One region of the Streptomyces sp. NPDC058291 genome, then DNA from elsewhere that is predicted to be linked to it. Evidence: riboswitches for the same ligand, from Rfam matches in the RefSeq annotation. Region 1 holds a riboswitch; the other holds the start of a gene.
The links. A riboswitch is a leader RNA that binds a small molecule or an ion and turns the genes downstream of it on or off. The one in region 1 is predicted to bind glycine.
Positions count from the first base shown of each region.

Region 2: another riboswitch for glycine. It lies ahead of gcvT (glycine cleavage system aminomethyltransferase GcvT); the one in region 1 lies ahead of gcvP (aminomethyl-transferring glycine dehydrogenase).

Region 1 is NZ_JBHVYK010000019.1:9,648-13,043, forward strand. Features, by position in the region: gene ACFVYK_RS12420 (DNA polymerase IV) at 1-854, shown strand, start outside; gene ACFVYK_RS12425 (nucleotidyltransferase domain-containing protein) at 951-1,412, shown strand; gene ACFVYK_RS12430 (PRC-barrel domain-containing protein) at 1,417-1,788, opposite strand; glycine riboswitch at 1,901-1,996, shown strand; gene gcvP (aminomethyl-transferring glycine dehydrogenase) at 2,181-3,396, shown strand, end outside.
Region 2 is NZ_JBHVYK010000025.1:77,621-81,016, reverse strand. Features, by position in the region: gene ACFVYK_RS15715 (enhanced serine sensitivity protein SseB) at 1-368, opposite strand, end outside; gene ACFVYK_RS15710 (AAA family ATPase) at 440-1,123, opposite strand; glycine riboswitch at 1,302-1,401, shown strand; gene gcvT (glycine cleavage system aminomethyltransferase GcvT) at 1,582-2,709, shown strand; gene gcvH (glycine cleavage system protein GcvH) at 2,829-3,206, shown strand; gene glyA (serine hydroxymethyltransferase) at 3,221-3,396, shown strand, end outside.

The DNA of each region.
Region 1 (3,396 bases):
TCGGCCCGGCCACGGGCGACCACCTCAGGCGCGCCGGGATCACCACGGTCGACGAGATCGCCGAGGCCGGTGAGGACGAGCTGGTGCGGCTGCTGGGCAAGGCGCACGGGCACGCCCTGTACGCGATGGCGCTGGCGCGGGACGACCGGCCCGTGGTGGCCGAGCGGGAGACGAAGTCCGTGTCGGTCGAGGACACCTACGACGTGGACATCCATGACCGGGTGCGGGTGGAGCTGGAGGTGCAGCGGCTCGCGGACCGGTGCGTGCGCAGGCTCCGGGAGACCGGTCTGTCGGGGCGGACCATCGTGCTGAAGGTGCGGCGCTACGACTTCTCCACGCTCACCCGGTCCGAGACGCTGCGCGGGCCGACCGACGACCGCGCGGTGGTCCGGGAGGCGGCGGCCAGGCTGCTGGACTCCGTGGACACGACCGGCGGGGTGCGGCTCCTCGGGGTCGGCGTCAGCGGTCTGGCGGACTTCACCCAGGAGGACCTGTTCGCACAGGCCGCGGAGGAGCGTTCGGCCGGGCCGCAGGAGGAGCCCTTGGGGGAGCCCGTCGTCGAGGCGCCGGCGCCGGCCGAGCGCCAGTGGCGACCGGGGCACGACGTGCGCCATGCCGAGCTGGGGCACGGGTGGGTGCAGGGCAGTGGCCTCGGCCGGGTGACGGTGCGTTTCGAGACGCCCGAGTCGGAGCCGGGGCGGGTGCGGACGTTCCGGACCGACGATCCGGGACTGGAGCCCGCGGACCCGCTGCCGCTGGTGCGGCGAAGACCCGACGAGGGCGGCGGAGCGGCGGCCGGTGTGCCGGGCCCTGACGTCGGAGTTCCGGGGTGGGGGACGGGGAACTCCCGGTGAGGTCGATCCGTTACACACAGTGAGCGGCTCGCGATGGTGGGACGGGTCGGAGTGACGGCGTCGGGTGGGCGGCGCCGGCGGAGCAGGGGGAACGGCATGGACGGGCGTGAGGACCGGTTCACCGAACGGGCCGGGGTGTCGCCGGAGCGGGCGGCCGAGAGGGGCTCGGTGACGGACCGGGTCGCCCGGTGGTCCGCGAAGCGGAGCGACGTGGCCGGGCTGCTGCTCGTCGGCTCCTGCGCGCGGGGGGTCGCGCGGCCCGACTCGGACGTCGATCTTCTGCTGTTGTCGACGACGCCCGAGCGGTACGCGGCGGACGACGCGTGGCTGCGGGAGTTGTCGCTGGGCGAGGTGGTGCGGGTGCGGGCCTGGGGGCCGGTCACCGAGTGGCGGCATGTCACGGCGTCCGGGCTGGAGGTGGAGGTGTGCGTCGGATCGACCGCCTGGGCGCGGACCGATCCGGTCGACGCCGGCACGCGAAGAGTCGTCACGGACGGAGCCCGATCGCTGCACGACCCGAGCGGGATGCTGGGGGAGCTGATACGGGCCTGTGCCTGAGGGCTCAGCCGTCGTCCGTGCCCGCCAGCCGGCCGAAGTCGTGGTCGGGCAGCGGGGGAGGGGCGCCCAGGTCGAGGCCGTAGTGGTGGTAGAGCTGGAGTTCCTGTTCCGGGGAGAGGTGGCGGCCCACGCCGAAGTCCGGGGCGTCCTTGATCAGCGCCCGGTCGAAGGGGATCCGCAGGGCGCCTTCGACCAGCTCGCTGGGCTCCAGGGGGACGAAAGCGTCGCGGGAGAACAGGCCCGTGCGTATGGCCGCCCACTCCGGCACGCCCGTCGCGTCGTCGAGGTAGACCTCGTCGACCGTGCCGATCTTGGCGCCGTTACGGTCGAACGCCTTGCGGCCGATCAGGTTGCGCGGATCGATGTCGGTCTGCACGGGCCCTCCACTTGCTCGCAACTCATCCGTTAGCACTACAAAAGAGCACAATGGGACCGACGGCCACTGGAGAGGGTGATGTTGACCTCGCTGGTAGTCTGGCAACGGCTGCTGACCCCGTGCGGGAGAGTCCTCCGAAGAACGTCGGAGGCGCCGAAGGAGCAAATCCTCCCCGGAATCTCTCAGGCTCACGTACCGCACGGACGAGGTCACTCTGGAAAGCAGGGCGGGTACCGACGGCGTCGACGGTCCCCGCTCTCACCGACGGTGAAAGCCGGGCGTCCTCGGGCGGCCGGTGAAGCTCTCAGGTTGAGATGACAGAGGGGGAGGCCGTCCGGGTACCCGCGCCGTGGTGACCCACGAAGGTCGTGTCAGACCAGGAGGCCTCCGTAATGACCGCCCATCGCATTCCGCTCACCGAGCTCGAACAGGGCATCCCCTTCGAGCAGCGCCACATCGGGCCCGATCACGAGGCGCGGGCCAAGATGCTCGCCCACGTGGGGTACGGCTCGCTCGACGAGCTCACCGCCGCCGCCGTCCCGGACGTGATCAAGAACGCCGACGCGCTGGACCTGCCGGGCGCGCGCACCGAGGCCGAGGTGCTGGCCGAGCTGCGCGCGCTGGCCGATCGCAACCAGGTCCTCGACTCGATGATCGGGCTCGGCTACTACGGGACGTTCACGCCGCCCGTCATCCTGCGTAACGTCATGGAGAACCCGGCCTGGTACACGGCCTACACGCCGTACCAGCCGGAGATCTCGCAGGGCCGGCTGGAGGCGCTGCTCAACTTCCAGACCATGGTCGCCGACCTGACGGGGCTGCCCACCTCCGGTGCGTCGCTGCTGGACGAGGGGACGGCCGCCGCTGAGGCGATGGCGCTGTCGCGCCGCATGGGGAAGAACAAGAAGGGCCTCTTCCTCATCGACGCGGACGCGCTGCCGCAGACCATCGCCGTGATCCAGACCCGCGCCGAGCCGACCGGCGTGGAGGTCGTCGTCGCCGACCTGAGCGACGGCATCCCGGCGGACATCGCCGAGCGCGAGATCAACGGCGTGCTGGTGCAGTACCCCGGAGCCTCGGGGGCCGTGCGTGATCTCAAGGCGCTCGTCGACCAGGCGCACGGACTCGGCGCGCTCGTCACCGTCGCGGCGGACCTGCTCGCGCTGACGCTGCTGAAGTCGCCGGGCGAGCTGGGGGCCGACATCGCCGTCGGCACCACGCAGCGGTTCGGGGTGCCCATGGGGTTCGGCGGGCCGCACGCCGGCTACCTGGCCGTCCACGAGAAGTTCGCGCGCAGCCTGCCCGGGCGGCTCGTGGGCGTGTCCGTCGACGCGGACGGGCACAAGGCCTACCGGCTCGCCCTGCAGACGCGTGAGCAGCACATCCGGCGCGAGAAGGCCACCAGTAACATCTGCACGGCGCAGGTGCTGCTCGCGGTGATGGCCGGGATGTACGCCGTCTACCACGGGCCCGACGGACTGCGGGCGATCGCCCGGCGCACGCACCGCTACGCCACTCTGCTGGCCGCCGGACTCCAGGCCGGCGGGGTCGAGATCGTGCACGGTTCCTACTTCGACACGCTCACCGTGCGGGTGCCGGCGAAGGCCG
Region 2 (3,396 bases), on a different contig from region 1:
TTGACCAGGATGCCGACCTGCGGGGGCAGCCCGCGGGCGAACTCCACGGCCGGCGCGATCGTGTACGACATGTGCGCGCCGACGACCTGGCGGAACTGTTCCTCGGAGCTGAACACCGGGACGTAGACCTGGCCGTCGAGCTCCATGGTGGGCAGGTCGAGAGGGCCGCTGTGCGGGCCGCCGCCGGCGGGCAGCGGCACCCAGACGAAGCTGCGGCCGAGCACTTCGACGATCCGGCCGCCGGCCTGGGGCACGCCGAGGGAGGCGGAGAGCACCTCCTCCAGCTCGTTGCCGGGCCATCCGCCGTGCGGATGGGGGTGTGCCTGCGCCGGGAAATCCGTCGGGAAGTCCGCCGGGGGGAAGTCCATCTGCCTACCGCCTGCCGAGAACCGCTCACGCTGCTGTGGCTGAAAGGCTAGCGGGTGCCGGGCGGGCCGGTTCAGCCCGTGAAGCCGATGCGGCGCAGGACGTCGGCCGCGGACCGGTCGAGCAGGACCGCCGCGCCGCACCCCGCGGGCAGCCGGCCCCTCTCCACCGAGCGCAGCAGACGGGCCGCCGCACGGCGGTGCCGCAGGAAGGCGTAGCGCGAGACGCCCCGGCCGCGCTCGCGCTGGCCCTCCAGAGCGGCGTCGGCGCCGACGTCGAGGAGGAGCAGGTGGAGCGTGCCGCCCCGGCGGCGGGCCTCGCGGGCCAGCCAGCCGCGGACCCAGGACTGGGTGCCGCAGTCGTGCACGACGACTCCCTCGCCGCCGCGCAGGACGCGCCGCAGTCCGGCGTAGTGGGAGAGCCGCACGAGGGGGCGGTAGAGGGCGTAGGGCAGGAAGCGGGGCATGCGGGCGTCCCAGCGCTCGCGGGTGTCCTGGGAGTCGACGCGGACGCCGTTCACGGTCCGCCGCATCAGCGTGGACTTGCCGCCGCCGGGCAGGCCGGTCACCACGACCACGTCACGGGGGCCGAAGAGGAGGCCGTGCGGGCTGCGGCCGGCTCGCTCGCGCAGGTCGCGGACGACGGGCGCGGGCTGTGCGCCGCACGCCTCCCGGGCCCGCCGGCCGGGCTGCGTGGGCACCGCGATCCCCGGGCCGGTCGCGAATGCCGTGGTCCTCGCCGTGGTCGTCCGCTTCACCGTGATCGTCCTCCCCTGGGGTCGGGTGTCCCTCGTCCCCGTCGAGCGTAAAGAGAAGGTAATGCGCGGCGCCTCGCGTTTTCGTGCGCGTAGCGACACAAGCCGGTCACAGATACGCGCCTGCCCCGATCGGGGCAGGCCGTGCGATGATGGCCGCGCCAACTGCATACCGGCCGTTCGAATCCGCGCGGGAGAGTCCTCAGCAGCAGCTTCGCTGGGGCGCCGAAGGAGCAAGTCCCTCCCTTGAATCTCTCAGGCCCAGTCACCGCGCGGGCGAGGCACATCTGAAAAGCGGGCCGCCCCCGGGCGGCTCCACCCAAGGTGCAAGCCACGATCTTCGCGATCATGGCGAACCTCTCAGGTTCCGATGACAGATGGGGAGGAACGACCTCGCCCTCCCCCATGCTCGGATCCTCGCGCGGGGAGGGACCCCGTTGCCCCTGGGAGACGACCGACCGATGAGCACCACCGAACCCACGGCCGTGCGCCGCACCGCGCTCGACGCCCTGCACCGTTCGCTCGGCGCGACGATGACCGACTTCGCCGGCTGGGACATGCCCCTGCGCTACGGCTCCGAGCGCGACGAGCACCAGGCCGTCCGCACCAGGGCCGGGCTCTTCGACCTCTCGCACATGGGGGAGATCGCGGTCACCGGCCCGCAGGCGGCCGCCCTGCTGAACCACGCGCTCGTCGGCGACCTCGCCGCCGTGGGCGTGGGCCGCGCCCGCTACACCATGATCTGCCGGGCCGACGGCGGCATCCTGGACGACCTGATCGTCTACCGACTGGCCGAGACCGAGTACATGGTCGTCGCCAACGCCTCCAACGCGCAGGTCGTGCTCGACGCGCTCGTGGAGCGGTCCGCGGGCTTCGACGCCGAGGTCCGCGACGACCGCGACGCCTACGCGCTGATCGCCGTCCAGGGCCCGCTGTCCCCCGGCATCCTCAGGTCGGTGACCGACGCCGACCTGGACGGACTCAAGTACTACGCCGGACTGCCCGGCACCGTCGCGGGCGTCCCCGCGCTCATCGCGCGCACCGGTTACACCGGCGAGGACGGCTTCGAGCTCTTCGTGAAGCCGGCGCACGCCGTCGAGCTGTGGCAGGCGCTGACCGAGGCGGGCGAGGGCGTCGGGCTGGTCCCCTGCGGCCTGTCCTGCCGGGACACGCTGCGCCTGGAGGCGGGCATGCCGCTGTACGGGCACGAGCTGAGCACCTCCCTCACCCCCTTCGACGCGGGCCTGGGCCGCGTGGTGAAGTTCCAGAAGGAGGGCGACTTCGTGGGCCGCGAGGCGCTCGCCGCCGCGGCCGAACGCGCCGGGGAGAAGCCGCCGCGGGTCCTCGTCGGCCTGGTCGCCGAGGGGCGGCGGGTCCCGCGCGCCGGGTACGCGGTCGTCGCCGGCGGCGAGGTGATCGGCGAGGTCACCTCCGGCGCCCCCTCCCCCACCCTCGGCAAGCCGATCGCGATGGCGTACGTCGACGCGGACCACGCGACGCCGGGCACGGGGGGCGTCGGCGTGGACATCCGCGGCGCGCACGAGCCGTACGAGGTCGTGGCGCTGCCGTTCTACCGGCGCGAGAAGTAGACACTGGGCGCGTCCCCGCGCCCCCCACGCGTGAGACTGCGCACATTTTCGCTGCTCACGCCCGCCTTCCCCAGTCCCCCCTTCATCAGCACTCCCTCGCGTACAGGAGAATTCAGGCCATGAGCAACCCCCAGCAGCTGCGCTACAGCAAGGAGCACGAGTGGCTGTCGGTCGTCGAGGACGGCGTCTCGACGGTCGGCATCACGGAGCACGCGGCCAACGCGCTCGGCGACGTGGTCTTCGTCCAGCTCCCGGAGGTCGGCGACGCGGTGACCGCGGGCGAGTCCTGCGGCGAACTGGAGTCCACGAAGTCGGTCAGCGAGCTGTACGCCCCGGTCACCGGTGAGATCACCGAGGTCAACCAGGACGTCGTGGACGACCCGGCGCTGGTGAACTCCGCCCCCTTCGAGGGCGGATGGCTGTTCAAGGTACGCGTCACGGACGAGCCGGACGACCTGCTCACCGCAGACGAGTACACCGCCTACACCGCCGGCTGAGGAGTCGTAGACGCATGTCCGTCCTGAACACGCCCCTGCACGAACTCGACCCGGAGATCGCCGCCGCGGTCGACGCCGAGCTGAACCGCCAGCAGTCCACGCTCGAGATGATCGCCTCGGAGAACTTCGCTCCGCTCGCGGTCATGGAGGCGCAGGGCTCGGTGCTGACCAACAAGTACGCCGAGGGCTA